2 linked regions of the Methylotuvimicrobium sp. KM2 genome follow. Each later gene encodes a partner of the first gene's protein in a complex. Links are inferred from orthologs where the notes say so. Each region holds a gene or a part of one and is shown in the gene's direction. Other genes may lie near its edges.

Region 1 (14,773 bases):
ATTTTATGCGTTGCAATCGAATAGTTCGTTGGATATAAGTTTGACGTAACTTTTTTTTAAAAATATAATTGTCTGTTTACTTTTAACAGATAGTTGCTTGATGGAGCTGACGCGGATGTATGCGGTAATTCAAACAGGTGGAAAACAGTACCGGGTTGAAGAGGGTGCGACCTTAAAAATAGAAAAGCTTGAGCTGGGAACCGGCGATAGCGTTGAATTCGATAAAGTGCTGATGGTTCAGTCGGGTGATGCTGTAAAAGTCGGTCAGCCTTATGTTGAAGGCGGCAAGGTTACAGCGACTGTGTTGTCTCAAGGTAGACACAAAAAAGTCAAGATCATTAAATTCAGAAGACGTAAGCACCATATGAAGCAAATGGGGCATCGTCAGTATTTCACAGAAGTCCAGATTACTGGCATTTCTGCTTAAATTATTTCGGGAGTAAGGTAATGGCTCATAAGAAAGCGGGTGGTAGTACTCGGAACGGTCGCGATTCCAATGCAAAACGCTTGGGCGTTAAAATGTTCGGCGGCCAAGTCGTGAAAGCGGGAAATATTATCGTGCGTCAGCGCGGCACTAAATTTCATGCGGGCGATAATGTTAGCTGCGGTAGAGATCATACTTTATTTGCAACGGCAGAGGGCAAGGTCGTTTTTCAGGTCAAAGGACCTAATAAACGCAAGTTTGTCAGTATTGTTGCTGCATAAGACCTTGCGCCGCATTCGCGGCAAGCAGTGTTTGATGAAAAGCCTCGCCCTTCAAGGTGGGGCTTTTTTGTTTGTGAACGGATGAAGATGCGGCGTGTAAGCGATGAAATTTGTTGATGAAGCGGTGATTCGGGTTGAAGCGGGTGACGGCGGTAATGGCGCCGTCGGTTTTCGCCGTGAAAAATATATTCCGAAAGGCGGGCCGGATGGTGGCGACGGAGGCGATGGCGGTAGTGTCTATTTGGTAGCCGCCGAAAACGTCAATACCTTGGTCGATTTTCGTTATCAGTCGGTGCATAGGGCGCAGCGAGGGCAAAACGGCATGGCCCGCAACTGTACCGGTAAGAAAGGTGAGGATTGCTTGGTGCTTGTGCCGCCCGGAACCTTGGTGACTGAGGCTGAAACCGGTGAGGTTTTAGGTGAGTTGGTCAGGGCGGGTGAGCGCTTGCTGGTCGCGCAAGGCGGTTTTCATGGTCTGGGAAATACGCGGTTCAAGAGCAGCATTAATCGTACGCCGATGCAGGCGACGAAAGGGACGCCAGGCGAGCATCGGATGCTCAAGCTGGAGTTGACTTTGATTGCCGATGTCGGGCTTTTGGGTTTGCCCAATGCCGGTAAATCCAGTCTGATACGGGCGGTGTCGTCGGCTCGTCCGAAAGTCGCCGATTATCCGTTTACGACCTTGCATCCGAATTTGGGTGTGGTTAGGGTCGATGATTTGCGCAGTTTCGTTATCGCCGATATTCCCGGTGTGATCGAGGGTGCGGCCGAAGGTGCCGGATTGGGTTTGCAGTTTTTAAAGCACTTGTCGCGCACCGGGTTATTGCTGCATTTGATCGATGTGATGCCTTATGAGTCGATGGATTCGCCGGTCTCTTCGGCGCGTAAGATCATGCAAGAAGTTAAGTCGTGGAGCGATGATTTGGCCGATAAGCCGCGTTGGTTGGTGCTGAATAAAATCGATAGGCTTGAATCCGATTCGGTGGAGCAGCATTGCCAAGCTATTGTCGACGAATTGGAATGGCAAGGGCCCGTGTTCAAGGTTTCGGCCTTGCGGGGTGAAGGAACGCGTGAATTGATGTTCGCGATCATGAGATTTTTGGAAGAGCGGCGGAGCGACAGTGAGCAGAAGTGATTTTGCTAAAACGAAAAGGGTAGTGGTCAAGATCGGTAGTTCTTTATTGACCGCTGGTGGGAGAGGTCTCAACAAGGAGGCAATTGCGGCTTGGGTTGAGCAAATGGCAAGTTTGCGTGCGCGCGGAATCGAAGTGATTTTGGTGTCTTCGGGGGCGGTAGCCGAGGGTATGGCTCGTTTAGGCTTGAGAATTCGTCCGAAAACATTGCATGAATTGCAGGCAGCGGCTTCGGTGGGGCAAATGGGGTTGGTTCGTGTTTTTGAAAATAATTTTCAGCAACACGGATTGCATGCCGCGCAGGTTTTGTTGACGCATGATGACTTGTCGGATCGGCGGCGTTATTTAAATGCGAGAAGCACGTTGTTGGCGCTGCTCAAATTCGGTGTCGTGCCGGTTATTAATGAGAACGATGCGGTGGCGACCGAAGAGATTCGTTTCGGCGATAACGATACATTAGGTGCTTTGGTGGCGAATCTGATTGAAGCCGAGTTGTTGATTATCTTGACCGATCAGCAGGGGTTGTTTACAGCAGATCCCAGTGTCGATCCTGCTGCGCGTTTGGTTTCGGAAATCAATGTGAATGATGTCAGTCTCGATATCATGGCTGGCGAAAGTCGGAGCGGGCTTGGTCGAGGGGGGATGTATACCAAGGTGCGAGCGGCAAGATTGGCTTCGCGTTCCGGCGCAGCCACAGTGATCGCCGCTGGTGTGGCGGAGAATGTGATTACTGAAATCGTGGCGGGTAAGCCGGTTGGTACTTACATGGTGCCGAGTATTGGGCCGTTATTGGCGAGAAAGCGTTGGTTGGCCGGGCAGCTGCAGGTCAAGGGGCGTTTGGAGTTGGATGACGGCGCGGTAAAGGTTTTAAGGGATGCAGGCAAAAGCTTGTTGGCTGTGGGTGTAAAAAACGTAATCGGCGGGTTTCAGCGAGGTGAATTGGTTTCTTGCGTGAGTGCGCAAGGGATGGAGGTTGCGCGAGGCTTAATTAATTACAGTGCGGAAGATGTGAGAAAGGTTGTCGGAAGACCAAGTTCGGAATTTGAGCGTATTCTCGGGTATGCGGACGATGAGGAATTGATTCATCGTGACAATATGGTGGTAATGTAAGGGGAAGGGTAAAAAGCCGAAGGGCGTTGCTTTCGGCTTTTTTATCGATTAAGCAAGTCCGCGAATTTTGGCGTTTAATCTGCTTTTGCTGCGTGCGGCTTTGTTTTTATGTATCAGTCCTTTGTTGGCTGCGGAATCGATGATGGGAACCGCAGTTTGAAAAGCGGCTTGCGCTTTTTCTTTGTCGCCTGCGTTGACCGCAGTCAGAACTTTTTTGATGAAGGTGCGCAGATTGCTGCGTTGTCCAGCGTTACGAATGCGGCTTTTTTCCGCTTGTCGCGCCCGCTTCTTTGCTTGTGCTGTGTTAGCCATAGTGTATCGATTCGTAAAGGGTGAGTTAATAAGACCGCATATTATCTTGCGTAGCGCTACTATTGTCAATTTTTAATAATGCGAGAAATAGTCGTTTTGGGCAGGTAGGTTGTTAAAACAACAATAATCGTCAGGTTATGACGATGCTTTTGCATATTTTGGGTTTCGTTAGAGATATGTTGATTGCCAGCCTTTTTGGAGTCGATGCGGCTACCGATGAGTTTTTCGATCCGGCGGCAACGGCTGGTGTTTTGTGTTGAGGATTTTATTCGCGGCAATTGTTGTTATGATTGGGGTGTAATTTGTCGGTCACATGCGACCGGATAATGTTAGAATTTGCTGTTTTTCCAGCAAGATGTATTCATGCGATTGATAAGAGGATTGGCTCACATTGAACCTATGCCGAAAGGTTGTGTGCTGACGATAGGCAATTTCGACGGGTTGCACTTAGGTCACCGGGCGGTTATCGACAAATTGGCACGGCAAGGCCGGAAAATGGGCTTGCCGTCGGTCGCTTTGATATTCGAACCCCAGCCTTTGGAATATTTTCAAGGTAGCAATGCGCCGTCGCGTCTAACTCGATTACGGGAAAAAATCATTCAGTTTTCGGTATCTCCCATTGATCGAGTATTGATACTGCGTTTTAATCGCTTCTTTGCCGATTTGGAGGCCGAGGATTTTATCGAAGATATTTTGCTGAAACGGCTGAATGTCAAATATCTCGTGGTCGGCGACGACTTTCATTTCGGCAAGGCGCGGCGCGGTAATTTCGCGATGTTGAAGGAAAAGGGCTGTGAGTTCGGTTTTCAGGTCGAAGATACACCTTCTTATCAAATAGATGGGCATCGGGTCAGTAGTACGATGATTCGTGATGCCTTGGGTGAAGGCGACCTGGATTATGCCGCCGGCATGCTCGGGCGTTCTTATTCGGTTTGTGGTCGAGTGGCCTATGGCGATAAGATAGGGCGCACGATAGGGTTTCCAACCGCGAACATTCAGTTATCGCGCAAAAACACACCGATCGAGGGCGTATTCGCGGTTATCATGACCGGCATCGATGGGCGGGAAATTCCCGGCATCGCCAATGTCGGTACCCGGCCGACCGTGGGTGGCGATTCGAAGGTGATTTTGGAGACCCATTTATTCGATTTCAATCGCGATATTTATGGAAACTATGTCGAAGTGCATTTCAAGAAGAAAATAAGAAATGAAATGCGTTTTCCTTCGCTTGAAGAACTAAAGGCGCAAATTGTCCACGATGTGGCCGAAGCTAAAAAAATTTTACTGATTTAACTCAAGTTAACGACGATGGATTATAAAACTACACTGAATTTACCTAAAACGGATTTTCCGATGAAGGCCAATCTGGCGCAACGCGAACCGGAGCGGCTGGCGGCTTGGAACGACATCGATCTGTATCAGAAAATCAGGGAAGAATTTGCCGGGCGCCCTCGCTTCATTCTGCATGATGGCCCGCCTTATGCGAACGGTGCGATTCATATCGGTCACGCGGTCAATAAAGTTCTGAAAGATATTATCGTTAAGTCCAAGTCATTGAGCGGATTTGATGCGCCTTACGTTCCGGGTTGGGATTGTCATGGCTTACCGATCGAACTGATGGTCGAAAAGAAAGTCGGCAAGGCCGGCGGCAAAGTTTCCGAGGCTCAATTCCGCAATGCCTGCCGCGACTACGCGGCTAAGCAAGTCGAGATGCAAAAGGGCGAATTCATTCGCTTGGGCGTATTGGGCGAATGGGATAACCCGTATTTGACGATGAATTACAAGTTCGAGGCAGACATCGTTCGCGCACTCGGCAAGATCAGCAAAAACGGTCATCTCAGTAAAGGCGCTAAACCTGTGCATTGGTGCACCGATTGCGGTTCGGCGCTGGCCGAAGCCGAAGTCGAATATGAAGACAAACATTCGCCGGCGATCGATGTGCGTTTTCAGGTCATTGATGAAGTCGCATTTTTAGCGCGCTGTCATCATGTGCCCGAGCACGAAGGCGAAGGCCCGCTCTCGGTGGTGATTTGGACGACCACGCCGTGGACCTTGCCGGCCAACCAAGCTGTTGCATTGAACCCGGAATTGGAATATGCGGTCGTGCAATGCGAAAAAGACGGCGCGAAGGAAAGGCTGGTCTTGGCCGAAGCCTTGATGAAGGATGCGATGCTCCGTTACGGCATCGAGGAGTATCATGTGATCGCCTATTGCAAAGGCGATGCGCTGGAAAATTTGCTGTTACAGCACCCTTTCTACGAACGGCAAGTGCCGGTGATTCTCGGCGATCATGTCACGATCGAGGCGGGCACCGGCGCCGTGCATACCGCTCCCGGGCATGGTCAGGAAGACTATGTCGTCGGTTTAAAATACGATTTGCCTGTGGACAATCCGGTCGGCGACAACGGCGTATTCTTGCCGAATACCGAATTGTTTGCCGGCGAGCATGTCTTCACAGCGAACGATCATGTGCTCGAAGTGTTGGCCGAGCGAGGCAAGCTGGTGCATCACGAATCGATGCTACACAGTTATCCGCATTGCTGGCGGCATAAGACGCCGATCATCTTTCGCGCGACGCCGCAATGGTTTATCTCGATGGAGAAAAACGGTTTGCGCGATAAGGCATTGGAGGAAATTAACAAGGTCCAATGGATACCGGATTGGGGACAGGCTCGTATCGAAGCTATGGTCGGCGGACGCCCGGATTGGTGCGTGTCGCGTCAGCGTACCTGGGGCGTACCGATTGCGTTATTCGTGCATAAGGAAAACGGCGACTTGCATCCGAATACCGAAGCTCTGATCGAACAGGTTGCCTTGCGCGTTGAACAAAAAGGCATTGATGCCTGGTTCGAATTGGACGCGGTCGAATTACTCGGTGCCGATGCCGAACATTATGAAAAAATGCAAGATACGCTCGATGTCTGGTTCGACTCAGGCGTGACGCATTATGCCGTACTCGATGCCAGGGAGAATTTGGATTTTCCAGCAGACTTGTACTTGGAAGGGTCGGATCAGCATCGGGGTTGGTTTCAATCGTCCCTCTTGGCATCGGTCGCGATGCGAGGTGTCGCGCCTTACAAGGCGGTATTGACGCACGGCTTCACAGTCGATGCGGACGGCAAAAAAATGTCTAAATCGAGCGGCAATGTCGTCGCGCCGCAAACGATCATGAAAACCTTGGGTGCCGATGTGTTGCGCCTGTGGGTTTCGGCGACCGATTATCGCGCCGAAATGAATGTCTCGGACGAAATTCTGAAAAGAACCTCCGATGTCTACCGGCGCTTGCGTAATACCGCTCGTTTCTTGTTGTCCAATTTGGATGGTTTCGATCCGGCAGCTCATACGGTTCCGGCGAACGAACTGTTGGCATTGGACCGCTGGGTCGTCGACCGCGCTTATTGTTTGCAGCAAGAGGTCGTTGCCGCTTATGAAAGCTATCAATTCCACCAAGTCTATCAAAAAGTGCATAACTTCTGCGCCGTCGACCTCGGCGGTTTTTATCTCGACATCATTAAAGATCGTCAATATACAGCGAAAGCGGACGGTTTGGCGCGTAGGTCCGCGCAAACCGCGATGTATCATGTCGCCGAAGCGTTAAGCCGCTGGCTGTCGCCGATCATCAGCTATACCGCCGACGAAATTTGGCACTATTTGCCGGGGCAGCGCAGTCAATCGGTCTTTCTCGAGACCTGGTACCAAGGGCTTTTCGAGTTGGACAAAGATTCTCCGATGAACAGAGCTTTCTGGTCAAAGGTAATGGCCGTGCGCGAAGCGGTTAGCAAGGAATTGGAGCGGATACGCAAAACCGGTGCGATCGGCGCATCCCTCAATGCCGAGGTCACTTTGTATGCCGACGAGTGTTACTTCCCGGTATTGAAACAACTCGAGAGCGAATTGCACTTTGTGTTTATTACGTCGGCGGCAACGGTTCAAGAGTTGGCGTCGAGTCCCGATGATGCCGTACAAGCCGAGTTGGAAGGGTTAAAGATAAAGGTCTCGGTATCCGAGCATGCCAAATGCGTGCGTTGCTGGCATCAACGCGCCGATATCGGCGTCGATCCGAATCATCCTGAATTATGCGGACGCTGCGTCGAGAATATCGTTGGCGACGGCGAAGTCAGACGTTTCGCTTAAATTAAGGACGGGTCGAATGTTGAAATGGCTTTGGTTATCGTTTGTCGTGCTGATTCTGGATCAAATTACCAAGCTGGCGGTAGCGGCAAACATGCAGCTTTATCAATCGATTCAAGTGCTGCCGTTTTTCAATCTGACCTATGTGCATAACACCGGCGCGGCATTCAGCTTCTTGAGCGAAGCCGGCGGTTGGCAGCGCTGGTTTTTTGCCGCGTTGGCTTTCGTGATTAGCATTGTGATCACGATGTGGTTGGCAAGGCTCAAGCGGCATGAAACCCTGTTGGCGGTTTCGTTGGCCTTGGTACTCGGCGGGGCGGTCGGCAATCTGATCGACCGACTCGCCTACGGCTATGTGATCGATTTTCTCGATGTCTATTATCAAGACTGGCATTGGCCGGCGTTCAACATCGCCGACTCGGCGATCACGATCGGTGTCGCGTTGATGATTGCCGAGTCTTTCGGTTTGGGCAAAAAAGGCGAAGCCTCTTGAAAAAACGGTGGGTACGGCTACCTACGCATCAAGCTAAGGATGTCGCTAAAATTAACTTAGAGCGTGAAAATTATCTCGCGCAGGGGCGCTGAGAAAACACTTTAACTAACGGTGTTATTTCGTTCCCAAGTTCTAACTTGGGAATGCATACCCTCAAGCTCTGCTTGATGTCACCCGGCAAGCGGAGCTTGAGGGTAGACACTCCCAAGCTGGAGCTCTTGCCGTTATACACAAGTATAAATATTCCTATTGTGCAAAAAACAGCGACCGAGCGCTAGGTTGTCGTGTCGTCCGAAAAGCCTTTTGGTGTATGAGCGTTAGCGGCTTCGATAGTCGCGACGAAGGCGTCGCTCCCACAGCGGGCGGCGGATGCTCTGTGGGAGCGATCCCCTGATCGTCCCTCACCTAGCGTTAGGTGAGGGAAGGCCGAGAGTGTTAAGTGACAATAAAGTGTATCGAGGCCACATTGGCTAAGATGGCAAAAGGATAATTTATGACTTATGTATAACAATGAGGGCTGGAGCTTAGGAGAGAGAAAAACTCTCTGCGCCCCTGCGCGAGAACAAGAGCGTGATGCGGGTTAGCCGTTTTTAGTTTGATGCGTATGGGGTACGCTACGCGTACCTTGTCGATGAGTATCCAGATCTGCTCGCTCGAAAGAGTTCTCGGAAGCGAACTCTACGTTAACAAATCGAACAGTCTATCCCAATCGAACGACGGGCCCGGGTCGGTCTTGCGGTCTGGTGCAATATCGCTATGTCCGGTTAGCGTTTGTTTGGATAATTTCGGATAATGTGCAAATAAGCATTTGAGCGTTGCCGCGAGTTGCTCATATTGCTTGTCGGTATAGGGAGACGTTACGGTCCCTTCGAGCTCGATGCCGATTGAAAAATCATTGCAGCGTTCGCGGCCTCGAAAGCTTGAAAGGCCCGCATGCCAGGCGCGTTTATCGAACGGGACGTATTGTATGACTTCACCGGTCCTTCGGATTAGCACATGCGCCGAGACTCTTATTTGATGAATGTCTTGAAAATAAGGATGATCGCCGGGACATAATGTATTGCTAAACAAGCGGTCGATATGCGGCGTGCCGAATTCGCCGGGCGGTAAGCTGATGCAATGTATCACAACCAGCGAAATATCGTCGGGGTCGGGGCGTTCGTCATGATTCGGTGAAGGCCTTTGCTTACAATCATCGAGACAGTGATTGGTGAGTTTCATGGGGTTTTATAATTATTCGGAGTACGAAAGTATGAACCAATCGTCCATTATTGAGCAAATCCAACTTTTTCTCGAAGAAGATATCGGTACCGGCGATATTACCGCGCAAATCATTCCCGAAAATAAAAACGCTCGAGCTGAAGTCATCACGCGTGAAGACATGGTCTTGTGCGGACACGCTTGTTTCGATGCCGTGTTCCGGTTCCTGGACGAAAATGTCCATGTCGAATGGCTAGTCACCGAGGGTGATAAGGTCTCTAAGGATTCTGTGCTATGTCGTTTGCAGGGTAATGCTCGTGCCTTGTTGACAGGCGAACGAAGTGCGTTAAATATTCTACAAACAATGTCAGCAACCGCGACGCAAGCTAGAGGATATGCCGATGCGGTAGCCGGGACGGAGTGCCGTATCCTCGATACGCGTAAAACTCTACCCGGGTTGAGAAAACTTCAAAAATACGCAGTGGTTTGCGGTGGTTGCGTTAATCATCGGATCGGCCTATTCGACGGCATCTTGATCAAGGAAAATCATATCATTGCGGCGGGCTCGATTGCCGCAGCAGTGCAAATGGCACGCGAAATATCCGAACTGCCGGTCGAAATCGAAGTGGAGAACCTTCGGGAGTTTGAACAGGCGCTTGCTGCCGCGCCGGACCGTATCATGCTCGATAATTTCAGCCTTCAAGATTTGAAGACTGCGGTTAAGCTTAACGGCGGCCGAGTCGGATTGGAAGCTTCGGGTAATATCGATCTGAAAAGCGTTAAAAAAATTGCCGAAACCGGTGTCGATTTTATTTCGATCGGCGCATTGACCAAAAATATCAAAGCGATCGATTTGTCGATGCGTATCAACCTGGTGAATTGACATGAGCGAAAAAATAGCGGATTTATGCCGGCTAATCAGTCACGGCGTTTATGTGATCGGCGTGCGGGACGGCGAAAAAACCAATGCCTTTACCGCCGCCTGGGTCATGCAGGTGTCGTTCTCCCCGGTCATGCTGGCGTTGAGCATCAATCCTGAGCATTATTCTTATCGACTCCTTGAGGCCGGCAAATGCTGTTCGGTCAATGTTCTAGGCAGGGATCAAATGATTATGACCGAGCATTTCGGTCGCTCCGCGCCCGATAAAATGGCGGGATACGTTTGGCAGCAGGAGAAAACCGGCGCGCCGGTATTATCAGAAAGTCTCGCCTATTTCGATTGCGAGCTCAGTCATTTCACAGATGCCGGCGATCATCGCATCGCTGTGCTGAGGGTCGTCGACGCGGCGATGCTTAGAAGCGGTCCTTCAATGCTCTATAGTCAGACCGGCGATATGGATGGCAGCAGCGAGCTATACGACAAATAACGTCATCAGAAAAAAGTATAACCCTAAAAATAGCAGTTGGCATGTGTTGTAGACCGTTCGTGCTAAGCCGAGTCGAAGGACGACGGTCGACAACACTTTTACCGGCTTGATGAAGCCTCAAATTACCCCTCACCCTCCCCGCGTCGTCTCGAACTTTCATTTGTCGAGGCAATTGCCAGTCCTTCATGAGTGTTAGAATAAGGTTAATAATTTAACCTGACCCCTTTTTTCTCCAAACATCCGTTTGTAAGTATCCATACGCTTTGTAAATATTCATACGTATAGATTTCGGATGACGATTCATAAATACTAAACCCCCGATAAAACAGAATAATCCTATATCTTAAGAGAGGGCTCACCATGATGAATCGCACCTTTAATCTTAAGGACGCATCTTCACAATCCCATAGAGAAATTAGCCGTAACATCGCTTTCCATGAAGCGGGCCATGCCGCCGCCATACATTTGGGCAACCAACAGAAAGGACTGCCGCCGGTTTTTTTTCAGATATGTGTCAAACCGTTAAATACCGACTTTCAGTCATCCGAGTGTTTAGGAGATCGATCGGCTCGCTATATGGCTAAAGTAGAAGGCGGCCGCTTGATTCATACGATAGCAACATCGTTTCACGAAACCACAAAATACTTTTCTAATGCACAAAAGCTTGCTTATCAGTGTGCTTTCGAAGCCGATATTATCAATTTACTCGTTGGACCGTTGGCCGAAGCCAGATATATCGCATTGCGCGACAATGAGCCCATTAATTCTCGGCTAGTGAATATCGAGGCGCTGCAATATTATGGCGGATCATCCGATTTGGAGCTAGTCAACGAGTATCTTGATTGCTTTATTGTGACTCGGGATCTAAGAGAGAGAAAACTCAAGGCGCTCTTCATGGACGCATTTAGTTTTATCAATGATAGGTCAAATTGGCTCGCAATCACTGCGCTGGCCGACTTTATTTTATCGGCCGATAGAAATGTCCTTCAATTTGAAGAAATTGGATCAATACTTGAACAGGGTAAGTTACTGACAAAGAACTCAATCAAAGGCGCGATCGACACCTAGTCTAGGTTCATTGTTTTCAATAAACTCGAGGGGTTAGCTGTTTTATTAAAAAGATGACTTATAGCGATATTGATGTTCATTCCCTGACTTGGCTAGCTTATTTACCGATCAGCAAAAAGCCTCTACTAGTTCGGCAGCCATTTTATTTCGATCAATAAGGCAATTTTGATGTTTTTAACGCCATGATAAAAATATGCCAATCGTAGATCAAGTGGCGTCCTGTCGGGCGTGTGACCGCACCCTCCGCCACACCCCCGCACTTTCATTTGCCGGAGCGATGGCCAGACCTTCATGATCTTTAGGATGATGGTTGATTCGTTGAGCCAATACCGATTGCTTGGTTTGACGTAACATGACGCGCAGCAATGAGCATTGACAACAAGAGCCGATGACCTACGAGCGATGTAAAATCCAAACAATTTTCTTTAATTTAGGCGATCAACCTGCCGTGTTGCGATTTGGATTGGCAGTACTGGTCGTTATCGCCACGACATTCGCGACCATTTATTTGCCAGAGATAGGTGAGCGGGCGGCATTTTTGTTATTTGCTTTCGGGATTAATCTGGTCTCTTTCTGGTTAGGGAAGAACCCCGGTTTTCTTGCGATGGCTTTATCATTGATCGCTGTCAATGCACTGATATTGTTTCCGGCTAAGACCGAATTTGACGATCTATTGATATTAAATGCAGCCTTTTGCTTCGTTTCATTGGTCATGGTCGCGACAACCAGCTTTTATAGGGGGCTTACCCATGCGCTATGGGAAAGTCGACAAGATTTGGATCGTGCGCAAACGGTCGGGCAAATCGGTAGCTGGCGGCTGGATATCAAACGTGACGAATTAATTTGGTCCGACGAGAATCACCGTATTTTCGGTATTCCGATAGGCACGCCGAAGACTTATCAGACTTTTCTAGCCATCGTGCATCCGGAAGACCGAGACTATGTCGACCGAATGTGGCGAGAAGGGCTACGCGGCGAACCGTATGATATCGAACACCGTTTGTTGGTAGATGGCGCAGTGAAGTGGGTTCGAGAAAAGGCTTGGCTGGAATACGATAAAAAGGGTAATTTGCTGGGCGGGTTCGGGACCACGCAGGATATTACCCATATATGGACTCCTCGTTTATTGCAAGCCAAGTTTTCAAAAAATGATGTCAAAACAGAGATCAAGATTGCTGCCATATATTCGGTCTCTCAACAGAGGCTTTATTGCCTCAGGACTCCTGATGAATCTATCCGCGCGCTTATTCCTCAACCATCGTAACGGTTTCTTAAGAACCTATGGGTATAACGGGTTGTAAAAGCACCGGTCTGACCTGTTGTTGTCATCACTGATTGTCTACTTGCCTCCGCAATCTTGTGTACTCGGTTAAATCAATCTCACTCATCAGGGTTATCCACGCTTTGTCCACGGGCTCCGAGCTCTCTTCTCTAGCTGGGAGCCGGTGGGCAAAGGGTGGATAACCCGGCCCAATGCCCGCGTTAGGCAGGCGCCCCTTGATAAGCTTCATTTTTCGTGGTCATTGCCCACAAGATGCGGGCGTTTTTGTTGGCCAGGGCAACCGCGGCCTTGTTAAAGCCGCGTCGCTCGACCAGCGACTGCAGCCACCGGCTGAGTTGATCCGTTTTGCCAGCACAGTTTTTGACCACCGCGCGGGCACCATGAATTAAGTTGGTTCGGATATAACGATTACCCCGCTTACTGATCCCCAGATAGCGGGGTTTATCGCCGCTGCTATGCTGCCCGGGAACCAGGCCCAGACTCGCCGCATAATCTCGGCTACTGGTATAGCCTTTGCCGTCCCCGATATCAGATGCCACAATCGTGGCGGTGATCGGACCCACCCCGGGAACATCCAGCATGCGCCGGCTTAATGCATCGGCTTGACTGAGCCTGCCCAGCCGTTTGTCTTGCTCCTTAATCACCTTATCCAATTCTCTCAACCGCTCAGCTTGCTCCGCAATCAGCTCTCGACACAGCGCCGTCAGTCCGTTCTCGGCATCTTCTAAAATATCAGGCAATTGTTTTCTGACTTGATCGACCCCTTTGTGAATGGCAATGCCGCGCTCCAGCAAGGCTCCACGAATCTGATTCACTACAGCAGTTCGTCGTTTGACCAGATCCTGGCGTAGATTATGAAGCAGTTGCATATCTTGCTGTACCTCGGTTTTGATCGCCACCACCCGCTTATTGGGCCGGCCGACCGCATCAAAAATCGCTTGGGCATCGTTAAAATCATTCTTGTTGCCGACCAAGAAGCTCTTGACAAACTTCGCGTTCAATAACATCACTTCATGGCCCAGTTTAGTTAATTCTCTAGCCCAATAATGGCTACTGCCGCACGCCTCGATACCAATCGTGCTGACCGGATAATTGGCGAAGAAGGTCAAGACTTGCGCCCGTTTGAGTTTTTTCTTGATGACTTTATTATCCGCATTCAACGTATACAGATGAAAAATGTTCTTTGCGATATCTAAACCAATTACGCTAGTATTCATCTCGGACTCCTCTTGTTTTGTTTTTTACTAAGGTGCTATTTGACACCAACAGAGTGAGAGGAGTCCATATCATCATCGTAAACGCAACGAATTGGCGCTGCTGGACAGTCGGCAGCGCTATGCCGATATAGTCGAGTCGGCTATCGACGCAATCATTACAATCGACGCCGGTCAACGCGTTTTACTATTCAACTCCGCAGCGGAAAAAATGTTCGGCTGTTCGGCGCATGACGCCATCGGCGGGACTATCGAGCGTTTTATTCCCGAGCGGTTCCGAGCCGCACATGGTAAATATATACGTGGATTCGATAAGGCAGGAATTGCTCGTCGAATAAAAAATGAACTCGTCTCTATTAGGGGTATACGAGCCGATGGCGAGGAGTTCCCGATCGAGGCTTCCATTTCCAAGTGCGAGATAAACGGCGAGAAAACCTTTACCGTGATCATGCGCGACGTGACCGAGCGCATGAGTGCGGAATTGGCCATGAAGGAGCGGATAAGGTTACAGGATCAATTAACCAAGGTTGCCGCAACGGTGACTGGAGTCATTTGTTCATTCCGATTACGTCCTAATGGCTCGGCAAGCATGCCTTATGCCAGTCCATTGTTCGAATCGTTATATGGGATCAGCCCCGATGTTGTAGCCGAGGATTTTAGCCCTGTTTTCGCTCGCACCCACCCCGACGATCTCGATCATATTCATCAAACCATTGCCGAGTCCGCGCGCACCTTGCAAGCTTGGCGAGATGCGTTCC
Region 2 (14,895 bases), 590 kb from region 1 along the record:
AAACCATCGATTTTCAGAAAAAATGATCGTTCAACCTTATAAAGAAACTCGCCGCGTGATTATCGAACCCGGCGAGTACTATGTCAGTACCAGCGGCGAGTTAATATCGACCTTGCTGGGTTCTTGCGTCGCTGCATGCCTCTTCGATCCGGTCAACAAAATAGCGGGGATGAATCACTTTTTACTCGCCTATCAGCATCATTCCCGAAGCCGTCCGATTATCGAAACCGAGGAAGGCCGTTACGGACTTTATGCCATGGAGCTTTTGATCAACGATATGATGAAAAAGGGGGCAAAAAAATCGCGAATTAAAGCCAAATGTTTCGGTGGCGGCAATGTACTACACTTACGTAGCGACAAAACCGATAAACTATCCGTCGGCGAAGTCAATATCGAATTTATCAAAACATTCTTGGCACAAGAAAAAATACCGATACTGGCGGCGAGCTTCGGAGGCACGGTAGGCCGTAGCATTCATTTCGTCAGTAGCGATTTTTCGGTATACGTCAAAACCATTGAAACCTCGCTCACACAACAACTGGAAAAACAAGAGCGCTCTTTTTGGAAAAAACGCATTGATGCACAAGAAAAAATCAAATCGGACGTGGAATTTTGGTAAGGCTATGTTTGCGTTAATAGTTGAAATTAATACTATGCGAATGCCGAAAAGACTGTAGAGTACACTGTGCGTACCACAGGAGATCCGCCCGTAGCTTAACGTGCTCTCATGGGTTCCGTTGTGCCGACATTAGGTACGCATAGCGTACCCTACAATTCGTTTTGAGTTTACAAGTGTTTCCGGTAGTGGGGGCAACTATTACCGCATACTTAGCCTTTGGTAAGGCGGCTCAACCGATTTATGCCCAAGCCCTTAATATAAAAATGCAAAGCATGAATATCATTAAAGTTTTCATCGTAGACGACTCGGCCGTCGTTAGACAGGTTCTCACACAATTGTTCGAAGGCACTGCCGGCATCAGAGTTATCGGATCGGCGCCCGATCCGATTTTTGCCCTGCAAAAAATGGAAAAAGAGTGGCCGGACGTAATCGTGTTGGATATCGAAATGCCGCGCATGGACGGCGTAACTTTTCTCAAGAAAATCATGCTCGAACGCCCGACTCCGGTCGTCATTTGCTCGACGCTCACCGAAAAAGGCGCCGAAGTGACGATGCAGGCAATGAGTGCCGGAGCGGTCGACATCATCACTAAGCCTAAGGTCAACCTGCGCCACTTCCTTGAAGAATCCAACACGCTGATTATCGATGCAGTGAAAGCCGCGGCCCATGCCCGGGTTGGTAAAATAAAAAGCATGCCTTCAAACACCGAGCCCAAACCGAAACAAAATGCCGATGCGGTCATCGCCCCTTCACATTTAAAGCCCCTATCGGAAACGACCGATAGGGTGATTGCCATTGGTACTTCGACGGGCGGAACTCAGGCCCTGGAGTTTGTACTGACCAAGCTCCCTCGAACCTCGCCGGGACTGGTGGTTGTACAGCACATGCCCGAGGCATTTACCGCTGCCTTCGCAAAGCGGCTTGACGGCCTTTGCCAAGTCTCCGTCAAGGAAGCCGAAACCAACGACCGGGTCATTCCCGGACAAGTTCTGATCGCCCCGGGGGGCAAACACATGCTAATGCGCCGTAGCGGCGCACAATATCGCGTCGAAGTCAAGGACGGGCCGTTGGTCAGCCGGCACAGGCCGTCCGTGGACGTTTTATTCCGCTCCTGCGCCCAATCAGCCGGCCCGAACGCCGTCGGTATCATCATGACCGGCATGGGCGACGACGGCGCGAAGGGTATGAAAGAAATGTTCGATGCCGGCGCGTTCACCGTCGCGCAAGACGAAGCCTCCTGCATCGTATACGGCATGCCCAAGGAAGCGGTGAAACTCGGCGGCGTCTCCAAGACCCTGCCTTTACATTCGATACCTGAACTTATCGTCAATTCTTCAACCGGAACGCCTTTGGGCAAAACTTCGAATACGGCGGAATGAATATCGGCAAATAAGCCTTAATCCTGAATTCGGCAGTTTAACCATGAAGGACATGAAGTTCATGAAGGATTCCAAGAACTTACCAAATCCTTCTCGCTAACCTTTTTGGTGAGCGAAAGTTCTATACAAACGCGTAATAAGCTATTGAATTAACTTCCTATTCTTCATGATCTTCATGGTGAAATGCTTTTTCTAGGTTAATTTAGGCTATGCTCGCGTTAATAGTTGAAATTAATACTACGCCAAGTTGATGTAGGGTACGCTGTGCGTACCTCAATAGACTCGCCCGTAGATTAACGTGGCCTCATGTGTGCTCTGCACCGACATTAGATACGCGCAGCGGACCTTTCGTATAATCGATAGGCGACCTCGCCGGCCGTTTTATCTTTCAGAAGCCGCCAGTTTTCGGGCATGCCGGTGAGATCGAGCCCGATTTCCGTTTCCAAGTAGATTTTAGCCTGCGCGGACAACCAGCCCTTATCCTCGAGCCATTGACAGGTTTGCACAGCGAGACTTTTGCCAAACGGCGGGTCGAGAAAAACCAAGTCGAACGATTCGACGTCACCGGCCAAATAACGGAAAACATCCTGATTGACGATTTTGATTCGGTCGGTCGATAAAATAACGGCATTCTCTTTTAAATGCCGGCAAGCCTGTGGGTTGTTTTCGACCTGTACGACCGATTTTGCGCCTCGCGACGCCGCCTCGAAACCCAACGCTCCGCTGCCTGAATAAAGATCCAGGCAACGGCTGCCATAAATATCGCTTCGCAACCAATTGAACAAGGTTTCCCGAACTCTTGCCGGCGTCGGGCGCAATCCCGGTGCGTCGGTAAAACGCAGATTGCGACCGCGCCATTCGCCGGCGATGATTCTTAGCTTGTTTTGCACGGATTTATTGCGCTTCGCCGACGGTAATTGTTTGCAATAGCTCCGAATCGACCCGCCGCTGAAACGCGTCCTTGATCGCATCGACGGTCACTGCATTGACCTTCTCCTGGAAGGTATCCAAATAGTCGAGCGGAAGATTATAAAAACCGATCATTTCAACATAACCGATCATTTTGCTGTTGGTATCGAAACGCATGACAAAACCGCCGGTGATGTTTTGTTTTGCGGCTGTGAGTTCTTCCTCGGTCGGCCCGTCTTTAATAAATTCGGTCAAGGTTTGATTCAAGACTTCCAACGCTTTGTCGGCTTGATCGGTCCGGGTTTGCAGGCCCATCGCAAAAGGTCCTTTGCGATACATCGGTGCAAAATAACTGTAAGTGTTATACGCTAGACCTCGTTTTTCCCTGACTTCCTCGAATAATCTCGAAACCAGCATGCCGCCGCCCAGTATGTGATTGCCGACAAATAATGCGAAATAGTCGTCGTCATTGCGATAGGATCCCGGCAGACCGCTCATTACATGAGTTTGCGCGGAAGGAAACGCGATATGTTTGCGGCGGCCTTGCTTGGGCATCGCCACTTCCGGTAATTCGGCGGGTTTTTGTCCGACCGGTAATTTCGCCAACAATTTCTCGGCGGTTTGTTCAGCCTGTTTACGGCTCATATCGCCGACGATGGCTACCATCGCATTGGTAACCACATAATATTTGCTATAAAAGCTTTTAAGATCCTTGGCCTGCAAAGGTTCTACAGTCTCAATTTCGCCGGCACTTGGATGCGCATAGGGATGTTGTCCGTAAACCGCTTTATAAAAGGCAATATCGGCCAGTGTTGACGGCGAAGATTCGCGATGTTTTAAACCGGCCAACGTGCGCTTTTTTTCGCGCTGAAAATCGGCTTCCTCAAAGCGCGGTTGAGTTAGGATGGTTTGCATCGTTTCGACCGACTTATCGAACAGTTTCGGATCGGTCAAAGTCCGTAGCGACAGCCAAGCCATATCGCGGGATACGCCGGTTCCGAAACGGGCGCCGACGCTTTCGAAACGCTGTGCGATTTGATCGGCATTCCATTCGCCGGCGCCGGTATCGAGAAGCCCGGAAGTCAACGCGGCGATCCCGAATTGCTTGCCGTCGCGGGCACTGCCAGCATCAAAAGTCACCCGAATATCGGCCATCGGCAGATTTGGAGCGGGTACGAAATACACTCTAGCCCCCTGTTTGGTTGTCCAGTGTTCGATGTTTGCCGCAGCCCAAGAGGCCTGTCCTGTCAGCATCAATAACAGACTGATCAAAGCGATACGCATTATTTGCTCTCCTTAATTTTTTTATTGCCGGTTTGTTCAGCGATTGGTTGCGGCACTAAATAGGCCACGCTCAAATTGTTATCGGTAAAATATTTTTTAGCGACTTCTCGGACTTGTTCGGCGGTCACCCGATTGACCTTGTCGACATATTCGTCGGCTTTTTGCCAACCTAAACCGACGGTCTCATTGATGCCCAGTTGCATGCCTTGATAAAACATCGAGTCGCGCTCGTAGGTGGCATTCGCGAGCACCTGCGCTTTGATCCGCTGCAATTCTTCCGGTTGCACCAACTCATACTTGAGTTTTTCGATTTCTTCCTTTAACGCCGCTTCCAATTCTTGGTGACTCTTTCCTTGTGCAGGCGTCGCGTCAAACATAAACAATTCATCGAGTCTGGAACTCAAGTTGTAGCCGGCCCCGGCCGCCACAGCGATCTGTTTGCCCCTCACTAATCCGGATTCCAAGCGCGCACTGCTGCCGCCGTCCAAAATACCCGCCATCACTTCCAATGCATAGGCTTCCCACTCATGCTCGGCCGTATTCAGCACAGGGACTTTATACCCCATGACCAGATACGGCAGTTTGTCTGGCAAATTGACGATCATGCGCCGTATGCCGAGTTGTTCGACTTCGGTTTGCGGCTTCACCGGCGTAATGTCACTGGGCTTGAGCGGTCCGAAATATTTTTCGGCCAACGCGAACACCGCTTTCGGTTCGACATCGCCGATCACGACCAATGTGGCGTTATTCGGCGCATACCATTTTTGATACCAGGCCTCGAGATCGGCAATCGTGTAGTTCTCTATGTCTGTCGGCCAACCGATAATCGGATTTTTGTAGGGGCTGTTCGAATAAGCCAGTGCGGCGAAATGTTCCTGGATTTTGGAGCGAGGCTTATCGTCGGTGCGCATCCGACGCTCTTCGTAAACGACTTGCAGTTCCTTTTGCAATTCCTCATCCAGCAGTTTGAGATTACGCATCCGATCGGCTTCCAGTTTGAAACTGACTTCTAAACGGGATTTTTCCATCGTCTGGAAATAAGCCGTATAATCGCGACCGGTAAAGGCGTTTTCATTGCCGCCGTTGGCCGCGATGATTCGGGAAAATTCGCCGGGTTTGAGCTTGTCGGTGCCTTTGAACATCATGTGTTCAAGCATGTGAGAAATACCGGTAATGCCGCCCGGCTCGTAGCTGGAACCGACTTTGTACCAGACTTGGGATACCGCGACCGGCGAACGGTGATCTTCTTTGACCAGGACTTTTAAACCATTGTCTAAAATCCGCTCATGTACTTTAACCACCGCTTGTGCCGGCAACAAAAACATACCGGATAATACCGCACTCGCAATTTGCAACTTCATAACATCCTCTCTGTAGTAAGGTTAACGCGTCCGACTATTTGATAAATCAATAGTTCACTGTATTCTATAGCTTAATATAAATGTTGGAATATTTTCGATAATGACTAACCCATCCGCCCTACTCTCCTGGCGTGACTATCTTGAACTGTGCAAACCGAAAGTAGTTGCCTTAATCGTTTTTACTGCTGTGGTCGGCATGTTGCTGGCCGTGCCCGGCATACCGCCCATCGACACTTTGCTTTATAGCACCGTTGGCATCGGACTCGCCGCCTCGTCCGCCGCGGCGGTTAATCACTATCTCGATCAGAATGCCGACGCTCTAATGGGTAGAACGCAAAACCGTCCATTGCCGAAAGGCTCGTTGCACTCAGTGAATGTCATCATTTTCGCATCGCTACTCGGCCTATTATCGATGCTTCTATTAGGCCTTTTGGTTAATCCGCTGACTGCTTTTTTAACGTTATTGTCACTGATCGGTTATGCGATCATCTATACCGTCTATCTAAAACGCATGACGCCGCAAAACATCGTGATCGGAGGCGCGGCCGGCGCAGCGCCTCCGGTTTTGGGGTGGTGCGCGATGACCGGCGAAGTGCATCCTTATTCGTTGCTATTGTTTTTAATCATTTTCGTTTGGACACCACCGCATTTTTGGGCACTGGCAATCGCCCGCCGCGAAGAATACGCGAAAGTTAAAATTCCGATGTTGCCAGTCACGCACGGCCCCGAATTCACAAGACTGCAAATATTACTGTATACGGTGCTACTCTTATTGGTGACATTGCTGCCTTATTTAACCGGCATGAGCGGGCTGATTTATCTCTCCGTTGCGGTTCCCCTGGGCCTCGGTTTTATTTATTATGCAGTTTTGATGATGCGCCACAAGGACGACCGAACGGCAATGAAAACCTTCGGTTTTTCCATTATTTATTTGATGCTGATGTTTGCCGCGTTATTGATCGATCACTATGTGGTAATTGGACTGTAATCTGCCATGACAAGACAAGAACATCCTTTTGCTCACTATATCCGCATTCTCGGTAAAGGCAAAAAAGGCTCGCGCCCGCTGACCCGCGAAGAGGCCTATCAGTCGATGCGCATGATTTTGACCGGCGAAGTGCTGCCCGTGCAATTGGGCGCATTTTTGATGCTGTTGCGGGTTAAAGAAGAAACCCCTGAAGAGTTGGCCGGTTTCATTGAAGCCGCCCGCGAAACCTTTAGTCGTTCCGACGACGAATCTCCCGCCGACCTGGATTGGTCTTCCTACGCCGGCAAACGACGCCACCTCCCCTGGTTTTTGTTGTCGGCATTATTGCTCGCGGAAAATGGCATCAAAGTCTTCATGCATGGCGCCGGCGGCCATACCGAAGGCCGAATATATACGCACGATGCTCTGAAATACCTCGGCATCGAGCACGCCGCCTCCTTGCAAGAAGCGCGGCAACAACTCGAAGAACGGAACTTCAGTTATTTGCCGCTGGAATACTTCTGTCCGAAACTTCATGAAATCATCGAATTGCGCCCGATCATGGGCTTGCGATCACCGGTACATACGCTCGCCAGAATGTTGAATCCTTTTAATGCCAAACACAGCATTCAGGCGATTTTTCACCCGGGTTACCGGCCGGTGCATCAGGAAGCGGCCTTATTACTGAATGACCCTCATGTCGCGGTATTCAAAGGCGAAGGCGGCGAAGTCGAACGCAACCCCGACGCCGATTGTTTGGTGCAAAGCGTTAAGCATGGCGAATTATACGATGAGCAATGGCAGAGAATATTCGAGCGTCGCCATGTTAAATCCGAAACACTCAACCCTAACCAGCTCGCTGCAGTCTGGCAAGGCGATATCGTGGACGAATACGGAGAAGCGGCCGTTATCGGTACCGCGGCGATTGCTTTGAAGCTGCTAGAAAAAGCGGACAGTCAAGAACGCGCTATAAAGATGGCCGAAGATTTTTGGCGGAGCCGCAAGCCGTTTGGATGATGACTCGCGGAGAAAACCGCTTGAATAGATTGCAACGACTCCCTTTTGATTGAAAAAACCGTTTAAGCAGCTACCCTTTAACCATACCCGGATTATGAGGGGAAAACCTCGGGATACCTTCAACAAAGGTTTTTTCCAAGTAATTGTATTCCAAACCTAATAAGGTATTCCCGTCCTGATAATTCACCCATACGACCTTAACTTCGCCGAGAAGGTCGAGTCTTTTAAAGTTAAACGCGGCAATTGCCCCAGGCTCCACGTCAATACGCTCCGGTAACGTAACCATTAAGCCGTCTACCGATACATTAATCGTGTTGAAATGGTAATTATGGCCGTTAAGAATTATGAGTCCCGGCGCCTCCAATTTTTTCCTGTAAGCATGCCTTGCATAAAACAAGTTTTCTACATCGTGCTCGACATTTCTGAAATCCAACGCCAAATAAATCCGACCATCAATTATATCGGCTCGAACGATTTCGGCTTCGCCGGCAAGCCGCATTTCTTGCAGGTAGATATCAACGATAGGCGATATCTTTATTGTTTTGAACAGATCTTCAACATCATTAATGCGTTCATGATCGTCCAATTCAGCCAACAGACCGGTGATTGAGATATTGCTTAAGGTCATCGGAAGTTCTTCCCCATCCAGATAAATTAATCCATGGGAGGTTAGTTTTTTCCGATAATGGCGTTTTTCGTATGGCATTGTTAACCTACATTACATTCATTACATTTTTGTACGACTTCGTTATTGAAGACATGGAGTCGAAAGAAACCGGTATCTATACCTTTATCGCTCTTCAAATTTCGGCAGTGCCTTAAGAGGCGCCGGCGTGTTCGGTCGATTTTTACTCCTCGCTAAACACACCTATCGCCCCCGTCATTATTCACACCCCTATCGTTCCAACGCTCTAGCGTGGGAACGATAATTGACGGGGAACTGAACAGTTACTCTCACCCTTGTTGATTTTCAAATTGGGGACTTGCTGACAATAACCGTAAAATAAACAACGCTATTCTCTATTTCCAAACCGTAAAGGGCAAGTATTATGCTCTTACAATGAATATTAAATAATGACTAGTGTAGACTAATATTTATATTTTTCGCTTCGAACCTCGTCTTTCAGAATTTGATTGTCTATTTTTTATGCTGCTATCCATTAGATCGTTAAAAATAATTTTAATGGCTACCTCGTTTCTTATTTTACAAGCCTGTACCACGGCTCCCCCTAAAAACACAGAAAACATTTGCGAAACTTTCAGAGAAAAAAGCAACTGGTACAAACACGCCAAAACCTCTTATCAAAAATGGGGGGTACCTATTCCCGTTCAAATGGCGATCATTCATCAAGAATCTCGCTTTGTTGCCGATGCCGCCCCGCCAAGACGGAAATTATTAGGTTTCATACCTTGGTTTAGAAAAAGTAGCGCCTATGGATATGCTCAAGCACTGGACGGTACTTGGGGCGACTACATGAAACATAACCGTCGCTGGAACGCTGACCGCGAAGACTTTGCCGATGCAGTCGATTTTGTCGGCTGGTACAATCACATGAGCTATAAAAGACTCGGATTAGCTAAATCGAACGCTCGGCAACTATACCTGGCCTATCACGAAGGTCATACGGGATACCGGCGCCGAACGTTTTTGCAAAAACCCTGGCTACTAAAAGTTGCCGATAAAGTCGACCGCAAAGCCCGTATTTACGATTCGCAATTAAATTCATGCTGGAACGAATTTGAAAGCAAGAGCTGGTTTTTTTGGTAGACTATATTGCTTGTTCACAGTTGCGAACAAGCGACATCACCGGCAAAAAAAGGACAAACCGGTGTTGGAGTTAGAAGGCGCCAACCTACTGACATCCGAGCAAGAAAGATTAACTATTTTATTGGGATTAATAAACAAGCTTCTTGCTTTTTCTCGCGACTTCTCCAAAAATGGATGCAATTCCTTATAACTTACGACAGGAGGAAAAAATCTGTGACTAAACTGCATATCCGCGTTTTTTCAGTTTTTACCGCTATTATCATAGGATTTACGATGTTCTCAATGGCCAATGCGACCACCCCACAGGAAAATAAAGAAGCAGGCGAAGCCTTTCTTGCCGAAAACGCCAAAAAGGCAGGCATAAAAACCACGGCGAGCGGCCTTCAATATGAAGTTCTGAATGAAGGAAGCGGTGCCACGCCAAATGCCTCCGATAATGTTACCGTTCATTACAAAGGCACCACAATTAGCGGGGAAGAATTCGACAGTTCATATGGCCGAGGCGAACCCGCCACATTTCCGTTAAACCGAGTCATTGCCGGCTGGACGGAAGGACTGCAGTTAATGAAGGAAGGCGCTAAATACCGTTTTTACATACCCTCCGATTTGGCTTATGGCGAACGCGGCGCCGGCCGTGCAATTGGCCCTAATGCCACACTCATATTCGATGTTGAACTGATCAAAGTTCAATAAAGTCAAACGTCCCGTGTGTTTGGCAAGAATGTCGGCAGGTATTGCCGACATTCGAAGTAGCCAGCTGTATATCAACCCATCATCTATGTACCTACTCTCACGGAGCTTGGCAAGTCAAAAAATTTGCGGTGTTTCGAATAACCCGCCCTCGCGTGACGAACACCGCGTATCATTTCGCAATTCACCCTGAGTCACCAGGTACGCGTAGCGTACCCTAGAATTCACTTTGAATTTCTAAGTGCTTAAGGTAGTGGCGGGTATTTTCAACTATGATCGAATACAATGCCTTTATCTAGCCCCATGCAAACGAATCAATAGCACGGCCTCATCACGACTAATTCCGAATTTTTGTATCAATTCAGCCGCGTCTGCGCCGCTTCGCACCTTTTGAATGATCGCGTGATAAGGCTTCGCTTCTTCCTCTCTTTGTTCAAAGTCGTTGATTTTTTCGGTTAATTCCTTGAGTAATTCAGCCGTCTCGGCTAATCGATTATCGACGCCGACCGATGCCGAACATAAACCGACAATATCCAAATTATGATTATTCAGATGTTCCGCCAAGGCTCGATAGTTGCGTTTAAGCTTAATATGATCGACTGTTAACCATACCAACAAAATCGACATAACGCTCAGTACGGCAAGACCGGCATATAAAATTTCATTCATCAAATAACTTCGTCGATATGCTGAGCAGGCCCTGTATCGCCTTGCTGCTCCGGTTTTTTCTGGTTCCCACGGTCCTCCGTGGGAACCCATACCTTGGTTTCCGAGGCAAGATCAGTATGCATTCCCACGCTGGAGCGGCGGGAACGAGGAATCAAACAACTTCGTCAATGTGTTGAGCAGGCCCCGTATCGTCTTGCTGCTCCGGTTCAGAATCCTTTTCCTGCTCGTTTTGTTGTTTTTTCTTATCCGGTCGATCTTCGTCATTAGTGACTTTAGCCGGTTTAATAACCGGATATGTCGGTACTATCGGTTGTATTTCGATCATGACCGCCTCTCTTAGCCGCGGCTCAAGGAAGTTGATGTTTTCAGGTTACAATTAACTTCAAAACATATCCAATTCCGCTTTCTCTTCATCGCTTAAAAACTTATTTAGGTCGACTAGAATCAATAATTCATTATCTCGACTAGTCACCCCTTGAATATACCTAGAAGTTTCTTCATTGCCGACGTTCGGAGCCGTTTCAATATCGGACGATCTCAGCTCAACGACTTCGGCAACGCTATCGACCAAGATGCCGATAATATGCGATTCGGTTTCGATTATGACAATGCGCGAATTATCGTCGGTCTCCTTCGACATCAAACCAAATCGATTGCGCGTATCGATCACCGTTACGACATTGCCTCGCAAGTTGATGATGCCCAGCACATAAGACGGCGCACCGGGAACCGGAGCGATTTCTGCAACCCGCAGCACTTCCTGCACTTGCATGACATTGATGCCGTACTTTTCATCACCGAGACGAAAAGTTACCCATTGCATCACCGGATTGTTTTGTTTTGTGTCAAATTCACTCATTCGCGATCACCGCTTCATTATTCAAAGTTATTATTTTTTGCAAACCGTATCCGCCCAACTACTAACCCTTCACTCTATAAAAAGAATATTGTCCACGAAACACACGAAAATCACGAAATTTAAAAACTATAGTTACGCACAACGTACCATTTCACAAGTCTTCCGTAGAATCCAAGCCTAAAAAAGGTAAGCGATTCGCCCCTGGACGCTGGAGCGTCCAGGGCTGCGTTCCCACGCTGGAGCGTGGGAACGATAACCTTTATCCTTTAACCTTTCTTCTTTCCCCTTTCATCTTTCATCTTTCTTCGCGGCGTCAACTGCTCGACATCGATCACGGCGGTCAATTCCTCGATTACTGTTCCAATCAACCATGGCCGCTGCTTACGATGGGTTCGCCAACGAACTTGCTCGGGGCGCACTTTGCCGATCGACAGAAGTTCATCGCAAGCCAAGCCCCAATTGCCATCCTGGGTAATTAACATACTTTTAAAAGGCTGCTCGATTAAGTTTCGTTTATTCGCATAGCCTTTTCCTAAAATCAATTGCCCGGAATCGAGAATACCGATTTTTCGTTCCTGGTCTTCCAGCAAACCGATAAACCACGAGGGTTGCCCAGGAATTTTAGTAATCGTCTTATCGAATTTAATGGCTCTGGATAACTCAACCAAAGGCGTTGCCAGTATGAGCTGGCCTATTCTAAAAAATAAGGCTTGGAATTCATACTGCGCCCAAGACGGCATAACCGCAAGCGGCATGGTAGGCTTTGGAACCAATTGCAGTTCAACCAAGGCCGACGTCTTGGCAATGGTCTCGCTTTTTTTCTTTATTTTTGATTCGACATGTGCTGTCGGTTCGGGCGCTTTTGCCTTAGGTGCCGATGGCATAGTCACCTCGGCTTCCTCAGTCGGCATTTCCTCCAACAGGGTCTTTAAATAGCTGTCGAGAGCCAATTCCTGGTGAATAACCTGTTGCTCGATATCCAATTTGTTATCGCTAAGACCCTTCATTAAACTGCCGCCGTTTCTTTGACAGTTTGATTATCATGCAATAACAAGCGATCCAGCAAGGCCGAGTAGGCCTCCACGGCTTTCGATTCCGGCCAATAAATCGATAGCGGAATCCCTTGCGTGCTGGCATCCCTGATTTTTGTATCGATCGGTATGATCGAATTCCAAAGATAATCCGGATATTGCTGTCTCAACACCCCAAGGCTTTCTTGAGCGGCGCGCGTTCGTTTATCGAACATCGTCGGTACAATCGTGTATCGAGGCGCATGCGTACGTGATTTATAAACCATATTGAGCGTATGCATCATGCGCTCAAGCCCCTTGACAGCTAAAAATTCGGCTAACACCGGCATAATTAATTGCTGACATGCCGCCAGTGCATTAATCATCAAAACGCCGAGCATTGGCGGGCTATCGATGATGACGTAATCGTAACGACCGGATACCTTGGCTAAGGCATTATTGACTACCAATCCCATACCGCCCATCGATGCGACTTGTCGGTCCAACGTTGCAATCGCGGTCGCGGCCGGCAACACAAACAAACCGTCGAATTTAGTTTCTACAATATAAGGTTCGGGCCCCGCGTTTTTCTTTTTCAAACTGGCATCATGAAAAAGATTGTATACGCTAGCCTTGACTTCATCGGGATTCATTTTGAAATAACTCGTCAATGCGCCGTGCGGGTCTAGATCGACCAATAATGTACGAAATCCCCAGGAAGACAATAAACCGCCGAGCGTAACGACGGTCGTCGTTTTGCCTACACCGCCTTTCTGATTGGATACCGTCCAGACCTTCATAAAATGCCTTTCAACTTAAATTCATTAGCTAAACCGCAAAAAATCGGTTCTCGAAGATTTTCCTGTTCCCACAGTCCTCCGAAGGAACTCATAACTTGACCGCCAGAGCAAGTAGGAACAAAGAAGGATATACCCACCACTATGGGGAGCCTTGAGTATTATTCATTTCAGCTTCGGTAACCGGCGATATATTCAGTAACTTCGCTCTTTCTTCGTCATCCGCGCCGTAACGAGCAAAAGCATGCGACATCAACACCACCACAACCCTTCTATTTTGAAATCGACCTGCCTCGCTACTGTTATCGGCTATCGGATGAAATTCTCCATAGCCGACCGCCGACAATCGTGACGGCGCTATCTCTTCGTTGACGAACTCCCTTACTACGCTAGTCGCTCGCGCCGAAGACAACTCCCAATTGGATGGGAATTTAACAGTACTAATCGGGACCGTATCGGTATGCCCCTCGACATGAATGACATTCGGCATGCGTCTGACAATTTCCGAAACTTTTTTCAAAATCGGTAAAGCTTTTGGCGATAACTCAGCCTCGCCGCTCGCAAATAACAGTTCGCTATTCATTTCTAGCTCGATCCAAAAGTCATGTTTTTTAACCGCCACCAAATCCTTTTCGATAAATGGCGCCAAGACTTCCGACATTTGTTCGGATGCTTCAATCAAATTGCGACGCTCACGGAGGATTTCCTCACTAAGCTCATGCTTTTTTTCAACCTCTTCCAAAGTCGGATGGGGTAGCTCGATCGGTTGAACTGTCATCGGCTCTTCACCGATTTGGATCGGCTGCACCACGGTAAAAGGGGGGGCTGCTTTATCGGAAATCGCCGATTCCGATTGCCTTTTCGAAAAGGCCTCGCCCAATGAGTCGGACAGTGTTTTATATTTTCCCTCGTTGACCGACGAGATTGAATACATCACGACAAAAAACGCAAATAATAAGGTAATAAAATCAGCATAGGAAATCAGCCATCGCTCATGATTTTCAGGTTCGGCCAATTCTTTTTTTTTTCGCCGCATCACGCCCCTCCGAGCTAATCCCGGTTTTCGATTAAAAAACCGGATAATTTCAATTCGATATTTTTTGGATTTTCTCCCTCGGCAATCCCTACGATGCCCTCGACCAACAATTCCTTAGCCTGTGACATTATCAATATTTGCATCTTCAATTTGTTTGCAACCGGCAAAAAAATCAGATTGGCAAAGCCAACACCATAGATCGTCGCAACAAATGCCGTTGCAATACCGGATCCCAGTAAACCAGGCTCGGCCAGATTTTTCATGACATGAATGAGACCGATCACGGCGCCGAGAATACCGATTGTCGGCGAGTAGCCGCCCATGGCTTCGAATACTCTGGCCGCCTGTAAATCACTAAATTCCCGAGTACTAATCTCTAATTCCAAACAATCCCGAATCACTTCCGGTTCGCTACCGTCGACTAATAGCTGTAAACCCTTGATTGCGAAAGGATCGATTTCGGTATCGAGAACCGACTCCAGACCCAACAGACCTTCTTTTCTGGCCAACGCGCTCCATTCGACCATTTT

The links.
Region 2: the proteins of cgtA (region 1) and WJM45_RS16160 are in contact, whole or in part, in a crystal structure (PDB 8BFT), measured with the Escherichia coli proteins. The link is inferred for Methylotuvimicrobium sp. KM2 from one-to-one orthologs.

The regions. Positions count from the first base shown.
Region 1 is NZ_CP150634.1:4,433,427-4,448,199, reverse strand. Bases 1-2,824 are described here. They hold cgtA (Obg family GTPase CgtA), read left to right. Parts: upstream 1-808; coding sequence 809-1,840; downstream 1,841-2,824. Other genes in these bases: proB (glutamate 5-kinase), read left to right, coding at 1,827-2,824; rpmA (50S ribosomal protein L27), read left to right, coding at 448-705; rplU (50S ribosomal protein L21), read left to right, coding at 116-427. Outside these bases: more of proB, read left to right, coding at 2,825-2,948; rpsT (30S ribosomal protein S20), read right to left, coding at 2,997-3,260; ribF (bifunctional riboflavin kinase/FAD synthetase), read left to right, coding at 3,624-4,553; ileS (isoleucine--tRNA ligase), read left to right, coding at 4,569-7,394; lspA (signal peptidase II), read left to right, coding at 7,411-7,884; 1,6-anhydro-N-acetylmuramyl-L-alanine amidase AmpD, read right to left, coding at 8,563-9,105; nadC (carboxylating nicotinate-nucleotide diphosphorylase), read left to right, coding at 9,137-9,967; WJM45_RS18670 (flavin reductase family protein), read left to right, coding at 9,969-10,451; WJM45_RS18665 (hypothetical protein), read left to right, coding at 10,812-11,519; WJM45_RS18660 (PAS domain-containing protein), read left to right, coding at 11,908-12,783; WJM45_RS18655 (IS110 family transposase), read right to left, coding at 13,002-14,018; WJM45_RS18650 (PAS domain S-box protein), read left to right, coding at 14,110-14,773. UniProt on the Escherichia coli protein: An essential GTPase which binds GTP, GDP and possibly (p)ppGpp with moderate affinity, with high nucleotide exchange rates and a fairly low GTP hydrolysis rate.
Region 2 is NZ_CP150634.1:3,851,844-3,866,738, forward strand. The notes cover bases 5,596-8,541. They hold WJM45_RS16160 (glycosyl transferase family protein), read left to right. Parts: upstream 5,596-6,546; coding sequence 6,547-7,536; downstream 7,537-8,541. Other genes in these bases: cyoE (heme o synthase), read left to right, coding at 5,653-6,540; WJM45_RS16165 (PilZ domain-containing protein), read right to left, coding at 7,607-8,164; WJM45_RS16170 (hypothetical protein), read left to right, coding at 8,236-8,358. Also shown: WJM45_RS16125 (protein-glutamate O-methyltransferase CheR), read left to right, coding at 1-42; WJM45_RS16130 (chemotaxis protein CheD), read left to right, coding at 23-619; WJM45_RS16135 (chemotaxis response regulator protein-glutamate methylesterase), read left to right, coding at 892-1,998; 16S rRNA (guanine(966)-N(2))-methyltransferase RsmD, read right to left, coding at 2,325-2,888; WJM45_RS16145 (pitrilysin family protein), read right to left, coding at 2,893-4,191; WJM45_RS16150 (pitrilysin family protein), read right to left, coding at 4,191-5,552; WJM45_RS16175 (transglycosylase SLT domain-containing protein), read left to right, coding at 8,720-9,304; WJM45_RS16180 (FKBP-type peptidyl-prolyl cis-trans isomerase), read left to right, coding at 9,578-9,997; WJM45_RS16185 (DUF2802 domain-containing protein), read right to left, coding at 10,286-10,663; WJM45_RS16190 (hypothetical protein), read right to left, coding at 10,815-10,988; WJM45_RS16195 (chemotaxis protein CheW), read right to left, coding at 11,046-11,522; WJM45_RS16200 (chemotaxis protein CheW), read right to left, coding at 11,789-12,529; WJM45_RS16205 (ParA family protein), read right to left, coding at 12,529-13,332; flagellar motor protein MotD, read right to left, coding at 13,472-14,365; WJM45_RS16215 (flagellar motor protein), read right to left, coding at 14,380-14,895.